4 regions of the Thioalkalivibrio sp. ALMg3 genome follow, and region 1 is predicted to be linked to each of the others. Evidence: predicted binding sites of a transcription regulator. Region 1 holds the regulator's gene; each other region holds the start of a gene.
The links. The regulator FliA, encoded in region 1, starts transcription of late flagellar genes. The targets are predictions, from matches to a motif close to GCTAAAGTTNNNNNNNNNNCNGCCGATA.

Region 1 (6,037 bases):
ACCTTGCGGTCGGCCGTATGGACCACCACTACGTGGGCATCCTTGCGCACCTCGGGCTCGTGCCCAGGCTTCAGCCAGCGCTTGAGGTAATGGACTGGCAGGGCGTGCTTGCGCACCATGATGACTTCCTGATCATCCACGTAATTCGTCTTGGTCAAATCCAGATCCAGGATCTCGGAGACCGAGGCCAGCGGGATCGCAAAACGCCGGCCGTCCAGAATCACCATCAGGGCGGGCAGGATCGCCAGGGTCAGGGGCAGCTTCACCCGCAGCGTGGTCCCTACGCCGATCTCGGAATCGATCTCGATGGTGCCGTTGAGCTGCGAGATCTTGGTCTTGACCACGTCCATGCCAACCCCGCGGCCGGAGACGTCCGAGATCTCGGTCTTGGTGGAGAATCCGGCCATGAAGATGACGTTGAAGGCCTCGCGATCGGTCATGCGTTCGGCCATCGCGGGCTCCATCAGCCCCTTCTCCACCACCTTCCGACGCAGGGCCTGCGGGTCCATGCCACCGCCGTCGTCCTTGATCAGCAGTGCGATGTGATCACCCTCCTGGGCCGCGCCGAGCACGACCGTACCCTTGCGCGACTTGCCCGCCGCCTCGCGCACATCGGGCGTCTCGATGCCATGGTCCACAGCATTCCGCACCAGATGCACCAGCGGATCGGACAGGGCCTCGACCAGATTCTTGTCGAGGTCGGTTTCCTCGCCGAAGATCTCCAGCTCGATCTCCTTGCCCAGATTCCGCGACAGATCGCGGATCACTCGAGGGAAGCGATTGAAGACCTTCTTCACCGGCTGCATGCGGGTCTTCATCACCGAGGTCTGCAGGTCGGAGGTCACCAGTGCCAGCGAACTGATCGCCTTGCCCAGTTCGTCGTCGACATGCTGCGAACGCAGCATGCTCAGCCGGTTTCGTACCAGAACCAGCTCGCCCACCAGGTTCATGATCTCGTCCAGGCGCTCGGTATCCACACGCACGGAGGTCTCGCCCTGCGGAGCCGAGCGCCCACCGGCCTCGGCCCCGCCGGCGCGGGCACTACCGCCGCCCTGCCCACCGGCAGCCGCCGGTTCCGGCGTTACCGCTTTTTCCGGCTCGGGCGCCACGGCCGCGGGCTCGGTCGGCAGTGGATCCGCAGGGGCGTCCGCAGCCGGTTCGGGCGATGCCGGACCTCCGCCCTTGGCCTGCAACTCGTCCAGCAAATTCTCGAACTCGTCGTCGCTGATCAGATCACCGCCCGAGTCTTCGCTGGCCCCGGCGTCGCCCGGCACGGCCGCGTCCACGGGTGCCGGGGCCCCGTCACCATGCAACGTATCCAGCAGGGCCTCGAACTCGTCGTCCGTGATCTCCTCCCCACCGCCCACCATGGCGTCGCCGGGGGCCGAGGCCTGTGGCTCGGGGACGGGCTCCGGTTCAGGCGCGGGCGGCGCCCCGGCGGTATCTCCGGCGACATCTTCGTTTTTTGCCATGCGCCGCAGGTCCTCGACCACCGCGGCATCGGCGGGGGTCGGGTCCACTCCGGAACGCAGATCCCCGAACATGACGTTCAGGGAGTCCAGCACGCGGAGCATGGTGTCCATCAGATGGCTATCGGCACGGCGTTCGCCGTTGCGCAGCAGATTGAAGACGTCCTCGGCGTGATGACACACCGTCACCAGCGCATCCAGGCTCAAGAACCCGGCGCCCCCCTTGATGGTGTGGAAGCTTCGAAAGACCGCATTCAACAGATCCCGGTCGTCCGGGTTCTGTTCCAGGTCGATGAGTTGCTCGTTGAGCCCCTCCAGCAGTTCCCCGGCCTCGATCAGGAAGTCCTGAAGGATCTCGTCATTGGGGTCGATGGCCATTCAGTCTCTCCGGTCCCGTGGCGCCAGTCGTATGGGGGGCACTGCTAGAAGCCCAGGCTTGATAGCAGATCGTCCACCTCGTCCTGTCCTTGAACGACATCTGCGCTGGAATCTTGAGTCTTGGGCACACTGGGGCCGTGACCCTTGCGGTCCGCCTCGCGGTCTTCTTCGCCACGATCCAGGGACGCCTCGGCCGCTTCGACCTGCTCCATGCGCCCGCTGGAGAGCCGAATCAGGGTAACGAGGTTCTCTTCGAGGTCAGTCACCAACTGGATCACCCGGCGAATCACCTGGCCGGTAATGTCCTGATAACTTTGTGCCATCAGCACCTCGGAGAGCAGCCGCCGCAACTCCTCGGCGTCCTCGCCCGCCTGCCCGAAGAAGCTGTCCAGCTCACGCGCGAAATCGCGGAATTCGTCCACCGAGAGCTGCCGGTTGCGAAACCGCGTCCATTTGGCGGTCAAGTCGGCCGCCTGCTGGCTGAACGACTCGGCGATCGGCAGGCTCGACTCGATGGCGCCCATCGTGGCGTGCGCGGCCTGCTCGGTCATGGTGACCACGTAGTTCAGGCGTTCCTTCGCATCCGGGATCTCCGCCTGCGTCAGCTCCACCAGACGCGAGTCCCCACGGAAACTCTGCAAGGCCTCGTGAAGGTCGCGCGTCAGCTTGCCCAGTTCATCGAAGAGCTCGCGGTCGTAAGGACGCGCAAGATCCTGCACCAGCGCGCGCGCCGCCGCGTCGTCGCCCGCCTCGAGCGTCTGCACCAGTTGTCGGGCCAGCTCGAGCTGGCCGTCGCGTGGGGGGTGTTCCTGTTCAGTCATGAGGAGCCTCTTGCTGGTACGGCGCCGAAGGAGCCGGGTCACGCCCACCCGCGCAAGCGAGACGGACGTCGTCCGTATTCACCACCGGGCGATCCTTAGCCCTGTGCTTCAATACGTTCGAAGATCTTGTCGATCTTTTCCTTCAGCGTTTCGGCGGTAAACGGCTTGACCACATAACCGTTCACACCCGCCTCCGCGGCCTCCACGATCTGGTCGCGCTTGGCCTCGGCCGTCACCATCAGCACCGGCATCGACTTCAGGTTGGCATCCGCCCGGACGGCCTTCAGCAGGTCGATGCCCGGCATGTTGGGCATGTTCCAGTCGGTAATCAGGAAGTCGAAATCACCATTTTGCAGCATCGGCAGCGCGGTGCTGCCGTCGTCGGCTTCCTGCGTATTATTGAAGCCAAGATCGCGCAAGAGGTTCTTGATAATGCGCCGCATCGTGGAAAAATCGTCCACGATGAGAATTTTCATTCCCTTGTCCACACGTCACTCCGGGATTCGTAAGGTGAGTTTTAGAATAACTGCAAAGCCGCGCCGTCTTCGAGCCACGACCCCATGCGCGCGCGCAGCCGAATGACCGCCTGGCTGCGAATCTGGCTCACGCGCGACTCGGTCACGCCCAGAACAGCCCCGATCTCGCGCAGATTCAGTTCTTCGGTGTAATACAGCGAAAGCACCAGGCGTTCGCGTTCAGGCAGATCCCCAAGGGCCTCGGCCAACTCCTCGCGAAACTCGCCAGCCTCAAGGCTACGCGACGGCGAGACTTCCTGCCCCTCGATCACGCGATCGGCCCCGTCATCCCCGCCACCCAGATCGTCCAGTGCAAACAGATGGGCCCCGGCGTGGTCCTTGAGCATGTCGTAATAGTCATCGATAGGCACGTCCAGCTCGGCCGCCACCTCGCTCCCACGCGCCGCACGCCCCTCGCGGGCCTCGACACTCTGGATCGCGGCGGCAATACGCCGGCTGTTGCGATGCACCGAACGTGGCGTCCAGTCACTGCGACGCAACTCGTCGATCATCGCGCCGCGGATGCGGATTCCGGCGTAGGTGGCAAAGGTCGCCCCCTGCCCGCCCTCGAACTGCCGCGCCGCCTCCAGCAGACCGATCATGCCGGCCTGGATCAGGTCATCGACCTGGACCGAGGCCGGTAGACGGGCCATCAGGTGGTGCGCAATGCGATGCACCAGTTCAACGTGATCGGCAATCAGCTTCTCGTGTCCACCGGTCGCGGTGGACGTCGCCTGGTAGCCGGAAAGGCGATTACGCGTCGTCATCATGCGCTCTGCAGCATTCGTTCCACGAAGAACCCGACGCCCCCGTGGTCACCCCCACCGACTGGCCAGCGATCCACCGTGTGTGCCAGGTCGGCAAACGCCTTGCCAGCCGGACTGCCGGGATACTGCTGAACCACCGGCGCCCTTTTCTGCACGGCCTTGCGCAGATGTTCGTCCATGGGGATATAGCCGGCCAGGTCCAGGACCACCTCCGGCAGGTACTTGCCGCAGACGGTATTGAGTTTCTGCATCAGCCGCTCCGCCCCCTCGCGTCCGCTGACCATGTTCGTGACCATGCGGAAACGCCGCAGGCCGTGGTCACGGTGCAGCACCTTGATCAAGGCATAGGCATCGGTAATCGAAGCCGGCTCGTCGCAGACCACCACCAGGGTCTCCTGTACCGCCCGGCAGAACGAAGTCACCGACTCCTGCAGGCCTGCGGCGGTGTCCACGATCAGGACATCCAGCGGCCTGCGGTAGGCGCTGAAGGCATGGATCAGCCCTGCGTGCTCCGCCGGCGTGAGGTTCGCCATCGCCGCGATACCGGAGGCCGACGGGACCACCTTCACCCCGTCCGGCCCCTGGACCAGGACATCGTCCAGGCTGTCCACCGCGCCGGTCACCAGATCATGCAGGGTGCGCTCCGGGCGCATCCCGAGCAACAGGTCCACGTTGGCCAGGCCCAGATCCGCATCGAACAGCATCACCTCGCGGCCCAACCGGGCCAGGCCGACCGCCAGATTGACCGACACGTTGGTCTTCCCGACCCCGCCCTTGCCCGACGCGACCGCAATGACCTTCAACGGCTTGTTAGTGCGTGGCATAACGCCCCTTTCCAACCGGCTGAATCAGTTCCAGTGTTGCCGGCTCGGTCCCCTGCGCCGGGCGCAGCGGCGCGCGCGAGCGTCGCGGCGGTTCCATTTCGGCCAGCCGTTCGGCAGCCCAGGTCTCACGGGCATTGCCACCCGCCCGCGCGCCCTCCGCGTCGTCGTCCAGCGCCAGGCGGGTCAGATACCCCGTATCAACCCGGTGAAAATCCTCGGCGATGCGCTGGCCATCGCTCACGAACCCAAGTCCCAGGTGCTGATCCAGCAGGACCGACAGGACCTCGCCCAGCTGTTCTGCCTCGTCCAGCTTGGTCAGCACCAGCGCCGAGGGATCCGCCTTGCGAAACGCGTCCAGCACCCGCCGCAACGTACTGCCCTGGGTCGTGGCCGACACGACCAACCAGCTCTCGGCGCGGATATCCGGCGGCAGATGCGCGAACAGCGACTCCTCCTCCACCGTGCGCGGCGCCTGCCCAGCAGTATCCACCAGGATCAGGTGGCCATCGTCCACGCGCCGCGCCAGATCGCGCAGTTCGCGCGCATTCTGCAACACGCGCACCGAGATCCCCGCCATCTGGGCGAAGGCTTGCAACTGCCGTGTTGCACCGATGCGCTGGCTATCGAGGGTCACCAGCGTAACCGAATCCGGTCCCATCCGACGGATCTGGCGCAACGCGATCCGTGCCAGCGTGGTGGTCTTGCCGACACCGGTCGGACCCACCATCGCCAGCAGCCCACCCTCGTCCAGGATCGCCGGGCGATGCGTGGCAATCGCGCCCGAAAGCCGCGCGCGGAGACGCTCCCAAGCCTGCTCGGGGGAGCTGTCATCGAGGATGCTGCCCGCCAGGCTGCGCGCCAGCGATTCACTAAAGCCGCGGTCGATCAGGCGGACCTTGCATTCTGCCGCCAGCGGATGACGGGCCGCCCAGCGAGCCTCGTCACTCTCCGCATACTGACGCGTCATCAGGCTGCGCAGGTCACGCAACTCCTGGCGCATCGCGGTGAGCTCGGGATCGGCCGGCCAGGAAGGGGCCGCCGAATTCGGGGCGCGGTCGGCAGTACGCGCCTCGCGGGCCGGCTTTGCAGCCTCCGGCTCGCGCACCGGCTCCGAGGACTCGCCATCCTCCAGGGCGGCGACCACCTCCAACCAGCCATCCACCCGGCGACTGGAGAGGATCACGGCATCCTCTCCCTGTTGTTCGCGCACCTGACGCATGGCGTCGCGCATGTCCCGGGCCCGATATCGTCTGACATTCATGC
Region 2 (6,037 bases), on a different contig from region 1:
GCAGGCGCGGATTCGGGGCCTGCCGCATCGCATGCAGCAGTTCCGGGACGCTCTTGAAGTCGAACTCGTCGAGCAGCCGCGACAGACGACTGGAAACCAGGTACTGGCGGCTGTCACCCAACACCAAGCCGCAGCAGTCCTGCAGGAAGCGGGAGAACTCCTCGTAGTCGCGGGAATCGATCACCGAGTCATCCCTGAGCGCTGTCCATCGTGATTAGGCATCCTGATGACGAATCCTTGACCGGGGCCGCTTGGCCGGAAAACCGGGGTAAGCCCGAAGATCGGATCGAGTATACGGCGTCGCGCGCATGGCACCATACACACCGACTTCCGGCCACCCATCGCCGCTCCGGGCTTGGCGGGCGGCAACGCGGTTCCGCCCGACCGCTCATTCGGCCTGCTGACTCTCGCGCCCGGTCTGATCCAGTACGGCATTGGCCAGCTCATCGGGATTGAACTTGGAGAGAAAGGCATCCGCGCCCGCGCGCTTGACCATGTCGGTATTGAACTCACCGCTCAGCGAGGAGTGCAGCAGCACCTTCAGGTCCTTCAGCGCGGTGTTGTCCCGGATGCGCGCGGTCAGGGTGTAGCCGTCCATGCGTGGCATCTCGATATCCGAGATCACCATCTCGATCTGGTCACCCACCGGCCCTTCCGCGGCCTTCTGTTCAAGGAAATCCAGTGCCTCCTGGCCATCCTTGAAGACGTCGTATTCGAAACCGAGGCCCTTGATCGCGCCCTCGATCTGCTTGCGCGCCACCACCGAGTCATCGACGATCACGACCTTGCGCCCGCTGGCCTCTCTGGCGTTCTCGCGGATGGATGGCGAGACCTCGCTGGGCAGCGGATTGACGATGGAGAGCACCCGTTCGACGTCGATGATCTCGACCAGCTTGTTGTCGATCTCCGTGACGGCCACCAGGAAGGATTCGCGTCCGGTTCCGCGCGGGGGCGACTTCACGTCTTGCCAGTTCACGTTGACGATGCGGTCCACCGCCGACACCCAGAAGCCCTGCACCGAACGATTGAACTCGGTGACCACCACTTTCTGCTCCCCGTTGTCGACCGCCCCGACGGCGCCACGCAGGCCCATCGCTCGCGCCAGGTCAATGATCGGCACGGTACCGCCACGCAGCGACGCCACCCCGCGCACCACGCTCATGGAGCCGGGAATCTGACGCAGCGGTGGCGACGGAATCACCTCGCGGACCTTGAAGACATTGATCCCGAAGGTCTGCGACCCGCCCAGATGGAACAGCAGCAGCTCCATGCGGTTCTGCCCCACCAACTGGGTTCGCTGATTCACATCGTCAATGAATTGACTCATCGTGCCGCTCTCCTTGCCCCGATTGCTCTAGGCACCGGACAGGCCTCAAAGGCCAAGTGTGCACCGCGCAACCCCGGCCTGTCATTTGCATTCGCGCGCATGCGCCTGCTGGCGCCGCCTCATGGTGATAACGGCCGCCCGCGACGGGCCTTGAATGCACGCGTGGCGCCGGATGATCAGTCATTGGCACGACATCTGCATGTTTTTGCGTACTGAAACCGCACGCGATTCGCTCGACAACGACGCAAGATCCGTCAAACCCGAGCCATTCGCGCACAGTCCGACGCCCGCACCGACCTGGCTGCGCAGGACAGGACCAAACAGGACCGCAACATGAACCAGCGCCGACCCATTTCAGAATTTTCTTCCGCTTCCAGGGAGACGCTGATCCGTTCGCTCGTTCGCGTTGGGGCCCTCTTCGTTCCGGAAAAAGGCGGCCGGTCCGGTGCCTCGCCAGCGAGCGCAATCGACTCGAGCGCAAACGTGCGAACCCTTCCGCGTCTCCTTGCCGGAGTCGCCCTCTTGTTCACCCTGGTGCTGCTGTCTACCAGCGTCCGGGCCGAAGTGCACCCGGTTGACGACATCCGCCACGCCGCCGAGCAGTTCCTGATTCAGGAACTGGGCGTTACCGATAGCGAGGAGGATGTTTCCATCGAGATTGGCCAGCTCGACAAGCGTCTGCGCCTCGTCCCCTGCACGGACGGCCTGGAAGCGCGTTTCCCACCCGGCGGGCGGCGTGACGGCAACACCGCTGTCCATATCCAGTGTGCCGGCCCGGTGACCTGGCAGTTATACGTGCCGGCAACCGTCGAACGGTACGCCGAAGTGCTGGTTGCGAACCGCACCCTGCCGCGCCAGCACACCCTCTCGGCGGGCGACCTGCGTTTCCAGCGAATCGAGACCTCGCGCCATGCCGGCAGTTATCATGAGGAAAAGAATGCCCTGATCGGCCAACAGACCCGCCGCAGCATCCGCCCGGGTCAGATCATCGGCACCCAGCACGTGAGCCCGCGCGAGATCATCAGTCGCGGCCAGCGGGTTACCATCCTGGCAGAGAACGGCTCCATCGCCATCCGCATGCAGGGCGAAGCGCTGGAGAACGGGACGCTCGGCGAGCGAATCCGCGTCAAGAACGCATCCTCCGGGCGCGTCGTCGAAGGCGAAATCCAGGCCTCCGGCCACATCCGGGTAGCGCTTTGAGGCCTCGCCACACCAGGCACGCCGATGATTTTCGAAGCGGACTGTGAAGCCCGTTACACTTTTCCGCCCCCGAGGCCTACAGTTTCAGCACCGCTGGCCGTAAACAATTGCAGCACAGTTACAACGACAGGAAGGCATCATGGATATCAAGGGCCTCAACACGAACAGCCTGCGCCCCGACAGCCAGAATCCCGGGGTAAAGGGTCGCGACGAGTCCGGCAACACGGCGAGCCGTGCCCCGGCCTCCGGTAACGCATCGGCGCCAAACAATGATTCGGTCACGCTCACCGGGGCCGCCCAGGCGATGAATGCCGCGGCCGGCGCGGGTGACACCGCACCCTTCGACGCCGCCCGCGTTGCCGAACTGCGCGAGGCGATCTCCAGCGGCAATTATCCGGTGGACAACCAGCAGCTGGCCGATCGCATGATCGACCTCGAAAGCCTGCTGCGCTAACCCGGTCTATCGCCCATGAATGCCGACGCGCACCACAAACTGCAACGCTCGCTCGAGACCTCAATCCGGCTGGCTCATCAGCTGGAAGAGAGCCTGCTACAGGAGACGCGCGCAGTCGAAGCGCGCCAACCCGATACGCTGCAGGACGTGGTGACCGGCAAGCAGACCCTGCTGCATGAGCTGGAAACCGAGACCCGCAACCAGCAAGGCCTGGTCGAGGCCGCCGGCGAGGCCTTCAGCCCCGAGGGCGTCGCGCGCCTGTTCTCGAAGATGGACGATGGCGTAGTACTGAACGACCTGTGGCAAGCCCTGCGCCAGTCCATCGAACGCTGCGACACTCTGAATCAGGGCAATGCGCGCCTGATCGACCGTGACCGCCAGCGCGTGGAACTCTCCATGCAGATCCTCCGCGGCGAGGAAACCGGCCCCGCGGCCACCTACGACCCGTATGGCCGCGCCCGCCCCGGAAGCCGCGGCGGACGCCAGATCACCCAGGCCTGAGAGCCCGGTCCTGGTGGAGGCTGGCTTTTCGCGGCATCCACCAGTACCTTGCGTCCTCACACTTTCCTAACACTTCGGACGCATGGACGACACCGACTATACCGTCGACAAGCCGGACCGGATTGCCGGCATCCTCAAGGACCTCGACCACAAGCTCACCGTCGTGAGCGTTCGCGTGGATACCGACGGCCCCCTGTACACCTCGGCCCTGGTCCGTCTGGACCCAGCCGCCAAGGAACTCTTTCTCGACGAGCTGACCCCGCCTCGGGCGCACCAGCAGGTTCAGGCCGGCATGGACTTGCGCGTATTCGCGGCGCTGCGCGGGGTCGCAGTGCGATTCGGCACGCACGTAACACGCATCGAGCAGGAGCAAAAAGGCGCGCTCTACGTCTGCACCTATCCGGAGACTTTGCACTACCTGCAACGCCGCGAAACGTTCCGCGTGCACATTCCGATGGCACAGCGCCCTCAGATCGAACTCCATGCGAAGGCCTGGAGGGATCCCGTGATCGGCGAGGTTGCCGACCTCTCTGCCCAGGGCATGTGCATCGAGCTGCCCACCACCCTCCTGGATGCGCTTGAGGAGCAGGCGAACCTGGCCTTCGAGAACCTCTTGCTCCCCGATGTCAGGGAACGCCTTTCCGGGAACCTGCGTCTGGCCAACCGTCGCCGCAGCACACGTGATGGCTTCGAGTTTGCGGGCTTCGAGATCGTCGGCATGACCCAGTGGATGGAACGCCAGACCAACATCGCCCTGCTCCATTACCAGCGCGAGGCACGCCGCCGCTCGATGGATTGAGCCTGAGCCCAGGCGACGCCGCAACCTGCAACCCCGAACACAAAAAAGGCCGCTTGAAGCGGCCTTTTTTGATCGTTCCTGTTTGGTCGGGACGGCAGGATTTGAACCTGCGACCCTCTGCACCCCATGCAGATGCGCTACCAGACTGCGCCACGCCCCGAAGCCGCGAACTATATCCGATTCCCCGCCTTCACGAAAGCATCGGCCACCCCATTGCTGCGAGATCCGTGCGGACCATTCGTGCCACGTACACCGAGAATGGCGCATTGATGCGACTCGCTGCGCTCGTCGCATCCTACAGAGCGGAAATTTCGAACTGGAGTTGGGTTCAGAAGGACACCGCAGGATGCGACGAGCGCAGCGAATCGCATCAATACGACGTCTGGGCGTCCCCTAGGGAGCCTCAGGCGCGCAGAACGCGCAGAACCGACTCGAGCTCGGAGATGGTGTCCTGGATGATCTGCTGGGCCTGCTGACGATCACCCTTGGCCTCATCGCCGGAGAGCTTCTGACGGGCACCATTGATGGTGTAGCCCTCTTCGTACAGCAATGCGCGAATCTGACGGATCAGGATCACGTCCTGACGCTGGTAGTAGCGGCGGTTGCCGCGCCGCTTGACCGGCTCCAGCATCGGGAATTCCTGCTCCCAGTACCGCAGCACATGCGGCTTGACCTGGCACAGCTCCGCGACTTCGCCGATGGTGAAGTAGCGCTTGCCCGGGATGGCGGGCAGTTCCTGGTGGTTACTCGCCTCCAGCATAGCTCTCTACCCGCTCGCGCAGTTTCTGTCCCGGCCGGAAGGTCACCACACGACGCGCGGAGACCGGAATCTCTTCGCCCGTCTTCGGATTGCGCCCTGGCCGCTGGTTCTTGTCGCGCAGGATGAAATTCCCGAACCCGGAAAGCTTCACGCCCTCGCCGGTCTCCAGCGACTGCCGCATCTCCTCGAAGAACATCTCGACGAATTCCTTGGCCTCGCGCTTGTTGAGACCCAGTTCCTCGTTTAGCGCGGCGGCGAGATCCGCCTTGGTTACAGCTGCCATCGGCTATTGTCTCAAGGTTGCGTTGAACCGGGCCTGGAGATGCTGCACCACCGCGTCGGTGACGCCAGCCACGTCCTGTTCGCCTAGGGTGCGATCAAAAGCCCGTAAAATCAAGCCCAAAGCCAGGCTTTTTTCGTCCGGATTCAAGCCTTTGCCCTGGTACACATCGAACAGGCGAACATCCTGAAGGATCTCCAGGCCAAGCCCGTCGATGGCCGCCAGCACATCGCCCGCCGCCACCGACTCGGCCACCACCAGCGCCAGATCCCGACGGATGGACGGGTACGGCGACAACGGCGAGAACTGCGCCACCGGGGCTTGCACCACGGCAGTCGCGTCCAGATCGAACAGGTAGACCGGCTCCACGTCGAAGCGCTCGCACAACGCCGGGTGCAGGCGCCCGACCCAGCCGATCGGCTGCCCGTCGACCAGTACCCGTGCGGATTGCCCGTCATGCAGCGCCGGATGACGGTCTGCGCGAAAGCCGAGCGCGCCGGCGACGCGTTCGCACAGGCCTTCCACGGTGCCCTTGGCGTCGAAGAAATCGACCTTCTTCGCCTCGCCTTCCCAGGCCTCCGGAGCCACCCTCCCACCGAGCAGGCCGGCCAGTCGCGGCTCCTGCCGCAGACCGGACGCATCCGGAACAAAGCGCAGGCCATGCTCGAACAGGCGCAGGTCCGATTGCTGGCGCGCCTGGTTGTAGGCGGCGGTGG
Region 3 (6,037 bases), on a different contig from region 1:
GACGCCGATCATCAGGCCGCGGCCGCGCACGGCGACCACGCCCGGGTGGTCGCTCAGACGGTCGCGCAGGCGACCCAGCAGGAATTCGCCCTGGCGCGCGGCCTGTTCGCACAGGGCCTCGTCCTGCATGACGTCGAGCACGGCCAGCGCCGCCCGGCACACCAGCGGGTTGCCGCCGAAGGTGGTGCCATGCATGCCGGGACTGAACAGCTCGCGCGCCGCACCGGCGACCAGATTGGCGCCAATGGGGATGCCGTTGCCGAGACCCTTGGCCAGGCTGACCACGTCCGGCGTGATGCCCTCGTGCTGGAAGGCGAACCAGTATCCGGTGCGTCCGATGCCCGCCTGGATCTCGTCCAGCATCAGCAGCCAGTCCTTGCGGTCGGCCAGCTCGCGCAGGCGCCGCAGGTAGCCAGGGGGCGGGACATGGATCCCGCCTTCGCCGGTGACCGGCTCGACCAGGATGGCGACCACGTCGGGGTCTTCGGCCAGGGCCTCTACCGCATCGAAGTCGCCATGCGGGACATGCACGAAGCCCGAGACCAGCGGTTCGAACCCGGCACGCACCTTGGGGTTTCCGGTGGCGGACAGCGTGGCCAGGGTGCGGCCGTGGAAGCTGCCCTCCATCACCACGATCTTGGGCTCGGCGATGCCCCGGGCGCGGCCGTGCAGGCGGGCGAGCTTGATCGCCGCTTCGTTGGCCTCGGCTCCGGAGTTGCAGAAGAACGCGCGGTCCATGCCGGCCAGCTTGCACAGACGCCGGGCCAGCTGTTCCTGCAGCGGGATGCGGTACAGGTTGGAGGTATGCACCAGCGTGCTGGCCTGGTCGCAGATGGCCTGTGCCACCTTGGGGTGGGCATGTCCGAGACCGCACACGGCAATGCCGGACAGGGCATCCAGATAGCGCTTGCCGTCGGTGTCCCACAGCCAGGCGCCTTCGCCGCGTTCAAAGGCGACGGGCAGGCGCTTGTAGGTGTTCTGCAGGGCGTCGTTCATTGGGTTCTCCGAAACCAAAGAGCCGGCGGAGGACCGCCGGCTCGATGAAAGGCGCAGCCGCATCATGCGGCCAAAGGCGCCTAGTATATAAACCCTTTGGGGTTTACTTCATCTGCTGGGCAGCAAAGTCCCAGTTGACCACGGCCCAGAAGTTCTCGAGGTACTTCGGGCGCGCGTTGCGATAGTCGATGTAGTAGGCGTGCTCCCAGACATCGCAGGTCAGCAGCGGGGTCTTGCCGTCGCGCAGCGGGTTGGCGGCGTTGGAGGTGTTGACGATCTCCACCGAGCCATCACTGTTCTGCACCAGCCAGGTCCAGCCGGAACCGAAGTTGCCGACGGCGGATTCGTTGAACTTCTCCTTGAAGGCATCGAACGAACCGAAGGCGCTGTTGATCGCGTCCGCGAGCTTGCCGGAAGGTTCGCCGCCGGCGTTCGGGGCCATGCAGTTGAAGTAGAAGGTGTGGTTCCAGACCTGGGCGCCGTTGTTGAAGATGCCGCCGGCCGGGGCCTTCTTGATGATGTCTTCCAGCGAGGCATTTTCGAACTCGGAACCCGGCAATAGGCCGTTCAGCTTGGTCACGTAGGTCGCGTGGTGCTTGTCGTGATGGTATTCCAGCGTCTCGGCGGAGATGTGCGGCTCCAGCGCGTTCTTGGCGTAGGGCAGATCGGGCAGTTCGTAGGCCATGAAAGACTCCTTGTACGGTGTCGTGAGAAACTGAGGCGGCGGCGCACCCGAACCGGGAGCGACGCATAACGGGTCAACGATAGTCACGTTGCCCGGGCGATGCAATTTCCGATGACGCCGGTTGGTTTTCACTCCGGCGGATTTCCCACAAGACGAGGCGCATGGCGGATACCGACGAGACGGGGCAGGAAGGCGAAGCGGCGGTGGCGAAGGGCTCGACGGTGGACTGGCGCGCCCGGATCGGCCTGATGCTGGGCCCGGCGATCTTTGTGCTGTTCCTGCTGGTGCCGGCGCCGACGGGGTTCGATCCGGCGGCTTGGTGGGTGCTGGGGCTGACGCTGTTCATGGCGACCTGGTGGATCAGCGAGGCGTTGCCGCTGCCGGTCACGGCGCTGCTGCCGATCGCGATCCTCCCGGTCCTCGACATTACCTCGATGGAGAACGCGACCGCGCCCTACGCGAACCCGATCATCTTCCTGTTCATGGGTGGCTTTGCGATCGCCTTGGCGGTGCAACGCTGGGATTTGCACCGGCGCATGGCGCTCGCGATCGTGGCCCGTTCCGGGAATCGTCTGCACGCCCTGGTCGGGGCCTTCATGCTGGCCACGGCCGGGTTGTCCATGTGGGTCAGCAATACCGCGACCGCGGCGCTGATGCTGCCGATCGCACTGTCGGTGCTGGGCCTGATTGAACGTGGTGCATCGCCACAGGGTCCGGGGGCGAGTGCGGAGTCGCGGCGCCCGGCCCTGGCGTTGCTGCTGGGGATCGCCTTTGCCGCGAACATCGGGGGCATGGCGACCATTATCGGCTCGCCGCCGAACGCCCTGACCGCGGCCTATCTCGGGGATCGACACGGGGTGGAGATCGGGTTTCTGGAGTGGATGACCCTGGGACTTCCATTAGCGGCGATCCTCCTGGCCCTTGCGTGGTGGCTGCTGACGCGCTGGGTGTTCCCGGTGCACCGGGTCGAACTGAACGGCCTGCGCGCCCTGCTGGACGAGCAGCGCGCCACGGTCGGGCGCTGGTCGACCGCAGAGAAGCGGGTGGCGGCGGTGTTCGTGCTGGTCGCGCTCGCCTGGCTGACACGACCGCTGCTGGAGGGCTGGTTGCCCATCTCGCTGACCGATGCCGGCATTGCGATCCTGGGCGCCGGCTTGTTGTTCCTGATCCCCTCGGGTTCCATGGAGCAGCGCAGGTTGTTGGCCTGGGACAACACCCGCGAACTGCCCTGGGGCGTGCTGCTGCTGGTCGGAGGCGGCCTGAGCCTGGGGGCGGCCATCGAGTCCAGTGGTCTGGCGGAGCTGGCGGCCGATGCCCTGGTGATCGCGCAGACCTGGCCGCTGATCCTGATCATGGCCGGGGTGGTGTTGCTGACCATGACGCTGAGCCACGTAACCAGCAATACGGCCACGGCCGCGACGCTGCTACCCCTGGTCACCGCGTTTGCGCTGAGCATGGACGTGCCAGTATTGATGCTGGCGCTACCCGTCGCCTTTGCCGCTTCCGTGGCCTTCATGCTGCCAGTGGCGACCCCGCCGAATGCCATCGTGTTCGCCAGCAACCGCCTGCAGGTGCTGGACATGGTGCGGGGCGGGGCACTGCTTTCCGTGGTGGCGCTGGTGCTGATCAGCCTGGCGGTCTACGTCTTCGCCGAGGCCCTGCTGGTGTAGCCGCGGCGCGGATTCGTTCTGTGAGTGCCGTGTCCCCGACGTTCTTGTGGGGATGAAAAGCCTTCCATGCTCAAGTTCTAGGATTCGCCGCCGCTAGGGAGGACGAACGGCCCATTATTTTGCGAGCTGGCGCTGACCGGCAGACCGAAGGACGCACCGACATGTTCAACAATATTCGAATTGGCGTACGGCTCATGGTGGGCATCATCGGCGTGGTGGTCCTCGCCGTGGTGCTGACCCTGGTCGTGGTGATGAATGCCCTGGGTACGATGGCGGACAGGGCGGAGCAGCGGGAGTTGAACGACTTGGCTGGCCAGTTGCTGGATCGGCTGGACCAGGAGTCGGCGCGCGCGACCGCGATGGCGGAGACCGTGGCGCGCATCCCGGATGTGCAGGAGGCCATGGCCAATGGGGATCGCGATCGGTTGGCCGCACTGACCGTTCCGAGTTTCGAGTCCCTGAGCGCCGATTACGGCGTGCGCCAGTATCAGTTCCACACGCCGCCGGCGACCTCCTTCCTGCGCGTGCATCGCCCGGATCGTTATGGCGATGACCTGTCCGGTTTTCGCCAGACGGTCGTCGACACCAACGACCGCCGCGCCCCGATCTCGGGCCTGGAAGAGGGCGTGGCCGGCCTGGGTATCCGCGGCGTGGTCCCCATCGCTCACAACGGAGAGCACGTGGGTTCGGTGGAGTTCGGGCTGTCCTTCGGCGACCCCTTCTTCGAGCAGTTCACCGAGGAACTGGGTGCACCGGTCGCGCTCTACCTGCGCGATGAGGGGCGGTTCAACCGCTTTGGCGGGACCATCGAAGGCGAAGCGACTTTCAATGCGGCCGAGATGCGCGAAGTGCTCCAGGGCGAGCGCCTGGTGCGCAACGTAACTTACCAGGGCGAGCCGATGGCGGTGATCGCCCGGCCGGTGCGCGATTTCTCCGGCGATGCGGTGGGTGTGCTGGAACTGATGGTGGACCGCAGCGCCTACGTGACCATGACCCGCAACGCCACCGGCACGGTGGTCATGGTCGGCGTGATTGCGGTGGTTCTGGGCGCGCTGCTGGCCTGGTTCCTGACCCGCAGCATCGTGCGCCCGCTGTGCCAGACGGTGGAGCGTCTGGACGACATCGCCAGTGGCGAGGGTGACCTGACGCGTCAGTTGGAGGTGTCCGGCCGGAACGAGCTGGGCGATCTGGCGGTGGTGTTCAACCGCTTTGTCGAGAAGATTCGCGTGTTGATCCAGCAAGTGGCGGCGGGTTCCGATCAGGTCGCTGCCGCGTCCAACGAGCTGTCCGCGACCAGCGAGGAGACCAACGAGCAGGTGCGCCGCCAGAAGGCGGAGACCGACCAGGTCGCCACCGCGATGAACGAGATGACCGCCACCGTGCAGGAAGTCGCCCGCAATGCCGCGGATGCGGCGGCGGCCGCCCAGGCCACGGACCAGGACGCCGTGGCCGGTCAGCAGGTGGTGCAGAAGACGGTCACCGCGATCAACGGCCTGTCCAGGCAGGTCGACAATGCGGCCGAGGTCGTCACCCGCCTGTCGCAGGATGCCGAGCAGATCAACAAGGTCCTCGAGGTGATCGGCGATATTGCCGACCAGACCAACCTGCTGGCGCTGAATGCCGCGATCGAGGCGGCCCGCGCTGGCGAGCAGGGCCGCGGCTTCGCCGTGGTGGCCGACGAGGTGCGTACCCTGGCCAGCCGGACGCAGGATTCGACGCACGAGATCCAGCAGATGATCGAGCGGGTCCAGAGCGGTACGCGCGAGGCGGTGCAGGCGATGGAAGATGGGCGTTCCAAGGCCCACGAGAGTGTCGAGCAGGTGAACCTCGCCGGCGAATCGCTGAACGCGATTACCCAGTCGGTGACCCGCATCAGCGACATGAACACGCAGATCGCCAGCGCCGCCGAGGAGCAGTCCACCGTGGCCGAGGAGATCAACCGCAACGTGGCCAACATCACCGAGGTGCTTGACCAGACCGCGGCGGGCTCCGAGCAGATCCGCAATGCCTCGGAGGAGCTGTCCAAGCTCGCCTCCCAGCAGCAAGAGCGCGTGGGTCAGTTCAAGGTCTGATACACGACCCGATGGTGTCGAGCCCGCCTCTCTGTTCGGGGAGCGCGGGCTTTTTCATGCGTGTGGGGAAAAGGGCAGACGAAGAAGCCAGGTCAAGGGCGATCCTGATTAGCAACGAGCGTCAGCCAGGCTCAAGGCCCGTGCGGGCCCGGGTCTCCAGGCGCCTCCTACATCGTCATCCCGGAAACCGCGCAGCGGTTATCCGGGATCTCCACGGTATGAGTGACCCGTACGTTGGGGCTAGAACGGCGTGTGGAGATCCCGGCTCTCCGCTGCGCTACGGCCGGGATGACGGGGAGGAGGCACTACGACCGGGATCACAATCAGGGTGAGCTCCGCCCGGGATGGCAGGGCAGGGGTAAGCGCCCCGGGAGGGTGACACTCCCAGGAAGGCCTGGATCAAAGTGGCCCGGGGCGGGCCATGCACCTCCCCAAATGGGCCCCGCCACTGGCTGACGATCGTTGCTAATCAGGAGGGCGATTGGACCACGGAGGACACAGAGGACTGGGGGAAGGGCTGGGACGGAAAAGGTCGGATGATGGCCGTGCGACGTCAGATCACGATCCGATCGTGATCTTTCGTCACTGTCCTTGCCGTGCTCTGTGACCTCTGT
Region 4 (6,037 bases), on a different contig from region 1:
TGGATGCCAAGCACATGTGCATGACCATGCGCGGGGTGGAGAAGCAGCACTCCTCGATGGCGACCTCGGTGATGCTGGGCGCCTTCCGCGAGGACGGGCGCACCCGGCGCGAATTCCTCAATCTGATCGGCCGTACCGGCAACTGAGGGAGACGCTGTGCTGGCGCGAACGCGTCAGCCTGTACCGGTCGGAGCGGCCACGCAAAAAAATGGCCCGGCGAAGACGCCGGGCCAAAGATCATTCGGACACCCGTGTGATGGAGGGTTTGCGTCCGAACGGCGGATCACCGGCTGCCGTTGCCACGAGCCGATGATTTCCGCAACTTGTATAAGTGGACAGGGACTGTGGAAACAGGTTCCTGCCACCCGCCGAAAGAATGTGGCATGCGTCACATTTCTCCCCCCCCCCCCTGGCACCCACGGAGTCGCGATGCGCGGTCTTGAACAGATCCCCTGGCTGTATGACGGCCTGATGGCCGGTGCCGATCGTCTGGGGCTGCGCCGCTGGCGACGGCGCCTGGTCGAGGGCGCCGAAGGCCGGGTGCTGGAGGTCGGCTGCGGGACCGGGCGCGATCTGCCGCTGTACGCGGATCCGACGCAAGTGATCGGCATGGATCCGGACCTGGCCGCGCTGCGGTGGGCGCGACGCCGTGCGCCGACGGTCCCGCTGGTGGTGGCGAAGGCCGAGGCGCTGCCATTTGCGGATGGGGTGTTCGATAGCGTGGTCTCCGGTCTGGTTTTCTGCAGCGTCCAGGACCCGCCGCGGGCCCTGGGCGAGGTGCGCCGGGTGCTGGCGGACGGCGGCGCGCTGCGCATGCTGGAGCATGTGCGCCACACCCGCCCGCTGCTGGGACGGGCGCAGGACCGGGTGCAGCCGGCCTGGACCTGCGTCACCGGCGGTTGCCATCCGAATCGCGACACCGAGGCTGCGGTGGAACAGGCCGGGTTCTGCATTGAACCCGAGGATCGCGTGGCCCGTGGCGTGATGCGGCGCTTTGCCGCGCGGGTCTGCCGAGCGCCCGAAGGTCCTGCCGGACGCAACGCAGGGAATTGAAGGTCAAGAGCCTTGTTCGCCACGAAGTGCACGAAGGCTCGAAGAAGGCTAAGGGCGGCTTGCACCACAGCGGACCTAGAGGGCACGGAGCAGGGAAGGGAGTTCCGGTGCTGATCGCCGTTCATGGGGTTGTGCGTTGAGCATTCTCCCGCGTGCGAAAAAATCGTGCATGGAGGCTCAAGTCTTGCGGGATGCGGCCGTCACCGGGGGCAGGTCCGTCGTCCTGAGCGCAGGAGGGCCTGTACATTCAGAGTTCGGGAGTACCAGGATGGACGCAAGCGCGATTGCCGCAATGGCCACCCAGCAAAGCCAGCAGCAGCTGGCCATGCAGAAAGATGTGGCCCTGCAGAAGAAGGCGATGGAGTCGCAGGAGATGGCCGCTCAGTCGATGCTGGAGGCACTGCCCGACATTGGCGAGATGCAGGCCGCCACACAGGGTCTGCCGGCAAACGTGGGCACCAACATCAACACGACCGCCTGACGCCCCCCAGTCCTTTCGCCCTGCAAGGCCCCGGCGCGTTACTGCCCGGGGCCTTTTCGTTTTGCCATCGAATCGCACTCGGGAGCGATCTCGACCCGCGTCGTCCCGGAAACCGCGAAGCGGTGATCCGGGATCTCGCGGGGGTGCGCGGCGGCGTGGGTGTCATGGGCTGGAGATCCCGGCTCTGCGCTACGGCCGGGATGACGCGGAAGTGTTCTAGTCCCGGGTGTCGGATCCGCTGCGTCCGGATGCCCCCGTACCCCGCGATCACGCGGTCTTCCATCCAGAGCCGTCGCGCCCTGCGCGGCAGGCCGGGAGCCTGCCATGCACCGTGCCTTGGGTGCCCTCTGTGGTTACACGCCCCGGTGTTTCCTTCGTCTTTTTGAGTGCTTCGTGGTGAACCCATTCAGGCGGCCGTCCGTTACTGCCGCTGCGCCTCGAACTCGATCATCAGTTCGACCTCGTCGCCAACGATGTCGCGGGTCAGGCCGTAGGTCATGCCGAAATCGGAACGATCGAAGCTGCCACGCATCGACGCCCCCAGCACGTACGGGCGGCCGAACAGGCCACCCAGCGGGAACGGGTAGCGCCCGACCTTGTTGATGGTCACGTCGAGATGGATGGTGCGGGTCTCGCCCAGCAGCTCCAGGCCGCCGCTCAGGCGCCCGGTGTTGTCGCCGGTGGGCTGGTAGCGCGTGGCGGTGAAGCGCATCTCCGGGTACGCCTCGACGTGCAGGAAGTCCTCGTTGCGCAGGTGGTCGTCGCGCTCGGCGTGGTTGGTGAACACGCTGTCCGTTTGCACGACGAAGAAGCCGCCCTCCAGCTCGCCCGAGTCCGGGTCGAAGGTGAACTCGCCCTCGGCCTCCAGGAACATGCCCATGACCTTGGCGTAGCCGGCGTGATCGACCAGGAAACCGACTGCGAAGTGGTCGGGGTCGATGACCCAGCGGTCGGCATCGGCCAGGGCGGCAGCGGGCAGGGCGAAGGTCGCGGTCAGCAGGCAGGTCAGGAGCGCGGAGCGCAGGCGGCTGGAAAAGCGGTGGTTGCGGGCGTCAGTCATGACACACCTCCGGTCGGTGGCGGTAGAGCCAGTGGATATCCACGGCAAAGGACAGGCCGAGGGCCAGTAGCCCGGCCAGGGCGATGGTGATGGCGGCAATGGCGGGCAGGCCGGGGATCAGCACCAGAAGCAGCACCACGGTCTGCAGCACGCAGACGGTCTGGCGGCGGCGGCTGGGTGGCAGCGCCCCGGCCAGCCAGGGCCAGGGGCGGGCGGCCAGCACGAAGGCATAGCGCATCAGCCCGATCAGGATCACCCAGGGGCCGACTGCGGTCATCTGCCAGGCGAGCACGGACAAAGCCAGGATCATCGCTGCGTCCAGTTCCATGTCGAAGCGGGCCCCGAATGCGGTGGCGCTGTCGGTTCGCCGCGCGACGGCCCCGTCGAGCCCGTCCAGCAGCAGGGCCAGGCCCGCCAGCGCAATCACCCAGAGGGCCAGCAATGGGTCACCCGTGGCAGGGGGGACGAATACCAGGGCCCCCAGGGGTGCGGTCAGGGCGGCGCGCAGGAGCGTGACCCGGTTGGCCGGGCCGGGGCCACGCCCGTCCCGGGCCAGTCCGTCCGGGGGGGTGGTGGTGGCGAGCAGGGCGCCGAGCACGAACCAGAGCACGACAAAGCCGAGGATTGCGTGCGGTCCCAGTTCGGCGTGCAGCATCAGCGCCGCCGTGACGACCAGGCCCAGCAGGCCGGCGACGAGCCCGTCGGCCGCCCAGACGCGGAGACCGGTCCGTATCCGTGCCGCGGAGCGACGTTTGGCGGTGGATGATTCCATGGGGGGGATTGTAGCCCTCCGTGGGAGGTCTCCGGGGCCTTGCCTTGCGACCACGCCGCGCGCCGGGAGTTGCCGCTTGGAATGCGCTTCGCCCACACTGCGCGGATGATGACGCCGCCTTGCATGCCGACCTTGCAGTGCCTCCGGTGAACACGCCGGCTCCCGAACAGGCCTTCTGGGTCGTCCGTCCCGGCACGGGCGAACTGCGTCCGGAGGCACTGGCGGAGCCGGTGTCGGGGGAGGTGCGGGTGCGCACGCAGTTTTCCGCGATCAGTCGCGGGACCGAGGCGCTGGTCTTTCATGGCCGGGTCCCCGCGAGCCAGCATCAGGCGATGCGCGCGCCGTTCCAGGCGGGCGAGTTCCCCGGGCCGGTCAAGTACGGATACATCAGCGTCGGAACGGTCGAGGCGGGGGGCGAAGGGGGTGTGCCGCTGGGGCAGCGGGTGTTCTGTCTGTATCCGCACCAGAGCGCCTACGTCGTTCCCGCGGCCGCGGTGGTCCCGATCCCGGATGCGGTGCCCGCGGAGCGCGCGGTGCTGGCGGCCAACATGGAGACGGCGATCAACGCGGTCTGGGATGCGCACTCCGGTCCGGGGGATCGCATCGCCGTAATCGGGGCGGGGGTGGTCGGGCTGCTGGTGGCCTGGCTGCTGCGGGCGATCCCCGGCACCGAGGTGACGTTGATTGACCCCAACCCCCAGCGCGAGGCTGTGGCGGCCCGGCTGGGGTTGAGCCATTGCACCCCGGACGCGGCGCAAGCGAATCCGGACCTCCAGGGCCTGGACGGGGTCGTGCATGCCAGCGGCAACCCGGCCGGGCTGGAGCAGGCGCTGGCCCTCGCCGGGGTCGAGGCCCGGGTGGTGGAGATGAGCTGGTACGGCGATCAGCCGGTGCCGGCGCCGCTGGGCGAGGCCTTTCACTCGCGGCGGCTGACGTTGCGCAGCTCGCAGGTCGGACGCATCCCGCCGGAGCGCGCGGCGCGCTGGGACTATCGCCGCCGCCTGGCGCTGGCGCTGTCGCTGCTGACCGATCCGGCGCTGGATGCCCTGATCAGTGGCGAGGATGCGTTCGCCGACCTGCCGACGGCGATGCAGCGTGTCTCCGGGCCCGAGGCCGAACGCACGCTGTGCCACCGTATCCGTTATTGACCCTTTTCCGATTAACGCGACCTGCGGGGAATTGCCCGATGTACAGCCTGAACGTCCGTGATCATTTCATGATCGCCCACAGCTTTGCCGGCGAGACCTTCGGCCCGGCCCAGAAGCTCCACGGCGCGACCTACGTGGTCGACGTGACCTTCCGCCGCCAGGCCCTGGATGCCGACGGGCTGGTGGTGGATATCGGCCGCGCCAGCGAGGTGGTCAAGGTCCTCCTGGGCGACCTGAACTACCAGAATCTGGACGAATGTGAGGATTTTCGCGGCCAGAACACCACCACCGAATTCCTCGCCCATGAACTGCACCAGCGCGTGGCGCGCGCCATCCATGCCGGCGAGCTGGGCGAATCGGCCCGCGAGCTGGACGCGGTGTGCGTGACGCTGAACGAGTCGCACGTCGCCTGGGCCAGCTACGAGGCGGCACCCTGAGCCGAATGCGTGAGCTCGGCTTGGTGGTGCCGGGGTCGCTGGAGCAGCGCACCGGCGGGTATCGCTACGATGCGCGCATGGTCGCGGGCTTGAGGGAGCGCGGCTGGACGGTGACGGTGCGCGAGCTGGAGGGGGCATTCCCCGGGCCGAATCTGGCGGCCGAGTCGGCCCTGGACGCCGCGCTTGCGGGCTTTCCCGATAGGCGGGCCGTGCTGCTGGATGGCCTGGCGGCGGGTGCCTTTCCCGGGGTGCTGGCCCGCCACGCCGAGCGCCTGCATCTGATCTATCTGCTGCATCACCCGCTGGGTCTGGAGACCGGGCTGGAACCGGCGCGGGCCAATGACCTGCTGGCGCGTGAACGCGCCGCCGTGGGTCAGGTCGAGGGCGTGCTGGCCACCAGTGCCTTCACCGCCGGGCAGGTGGCCACCTGGGGGGTGTCTTCCGGGCGGCTCCAGGCGATACCGCCGGGGATCGAACCGCGGCCGCAGGCGTTGGGGCCCGGTCCCGGCGAGCGGCCGCTGCTGCTCTGTGTGGGCTCGGTCGTGCCGCGCAAGGGCCAGCTGGAACTGGTGCAGGCCCTGGCGTGCATCCGGACCACGGACTGGCGGGCGGTCTTGGTGGGTTCGCGGGTGCGGGACGCGGCCTATGTGCAGCGGGTGGAGGCGGCGATCACCGAGGCCGGGCTTGGAGACCGGATCGAGTGGGCCGGCGAATGCGATGATGCGGCGCTGGAGGGCTGGTACGGGCGGGCCTCGCTGTTTGTCCTGCCCAGCGCTTACGAGGGCTTCGGCATGGCCTATACCGAGGCGATGGCGCGCGGCCTGCCGGTGATCGGTACCACCGGTGGGGCGATCCCTGCGACCGTGCCGGAGGCGGCTGGTCGGCTGGTGCCGCCGGGAGATATCGGGGCGCTTGCCGAGGCCATTGACGCCTTGTTGACCGATGCTGGAGCGCGCCACCGGATGGGACGGATGGCACGCGAGGCGATGGCGGAACGTTCGGACTGGGATGGTGCGGTGGCCGCACTGGAACAGACGCTGGAGGCGTGGCTGCAATGACGGAATCCTTCGACGCCGACTGGCTGGC

Region 2: flgM (flagellar biosynthesis anti-sigma factor FlgM) is a predicted target of FliA. The motif match lies at 2,603-2,630, and genes of this name have one in related genera.
Region 3: F622_RS0108885 (methyl-accepting chemotaxis protein) is a predicted target of FliA. The motif match lies at 3,420-3,447, and genes of this name have one in related genera.
Region 4: F622_RS0101815 (putative motility protein) is a predicted target of FliA. The motif match lies at 1,229-1,256, and genes of this name have one in related genera.

Annotation. Positions count from the first base shown of each region.
Region 1 covers NZ_KB906220.1:107,245-113,281, reverse strand. The annotation lists gene F622_RS0102670 (chemotaxis protein CheA) at 1-1,847, opposite strand, end outside; gene F622_RS0102665 (protein phosphatase CheZ) at 1,892-2,668, opposite strand; gene cheY (chemotaxis response regulator CheY) at 2,764-3,144, opposite strand; gene F622_RS0102655 (RNA polymerase sigma factor FliA) at 3,186-3,953, opposite strand; gene F622_RS0102650 (MinD/ParA family protein) at 3,950-4,774, opposite strand; partial or broken gene flhF (flagellar biosynthesis protein FlhF) at 4,943-6,035, opposite strand.
Region 2 covers NZ_KB906226.1:65,233-71,269, forward strand. The annotation lists gene F622_RS0109180 (protein-glutamate O-methyltransferase CheR) at 1-184, opposite strand, end outside; gene F622_RS0109185 (chemotaxis protein CheV) at 389-1,327, opposite strand; gene flgA (flagellar basal body P-ring formation chaperone FlgA) at 1,850-2,527, shown strand; gene flgM (flagellar biosynthesis anti-sigma factor FlgM) at 2,667-2,981, shown strand; gene F622_RS0109200 (flagella synthesis protein FlgN) at 2,997-3,482, shown strand; gene F622_RS0109205 (flagellar brake protein) at 3,565-4,281, shown strand; tRNA gene F622_RS0109210 (tRNA-Pro) at 4,365-4,441, opposite strand; gene F622_RS0109215 (MerR family transcriptional regulator) at 4,685-5,041, opposite strand; gene F622_RS0109220 (integration host factor subunit alpha) at 5,025-5,324, opposite strand; gene pheT (phenylalanine--tRNA ligase subunit beta) at 5,328-6,037, opposite strand, start outside.
Region 3 covers NZ_KB906225.1:134,304-140,340, forward strand. The annotation lists gene F622_RS0108870 (acetylornithine transaminase) at 1-996, opposite strand, end outside; gene F622_RS0108875 (superoxide dismutase) at 1,100-1,681, opposite strand; gene F622_RS0108880 (DASS family sodium-coupled anion symporter) at 1,843-3,351, shown strand; gene F622_RS0108885 (methyl-accepting chemotaxis protein) at 3,513-5,423, shown strand.
Region 4 covers NZ_KB906219.1:370,246-376,282, forward strand. The annotation lists gene folE (GTP cyclohydrolase I FolE) at 1-146, shown strand, start outside; gene F622_RS0101810 (class I SAM-dependent methyltransferase) at 430-1,053, shown strand; gene F622_RS0101815 (putative motility protein) at 1,322-1,534, shown strand; gene F622_RS0101820 (YceI family protein) at 1,956-2,594, opposite strand; gene F622_RS0101825 (CDP-alcohol phosphatidyltransferase family protein) at 2,587-3,366, opposite strand; gene F622_RS0101830 (zinc-binding alcohol dehydrogenase) at 3,504-4,514, shown strand; gene F622_RS0101835 (6-carboxytetrahydropterin synthase) at 4,553-4,951, shown strand; gene F622_RS0101840 (glycosyltransferase family 4 protein) at 4,957-6,009, shown strand; gene F622_RS0101845 (hypothetical protein) at 6,006-6,037, shown strand, end outside.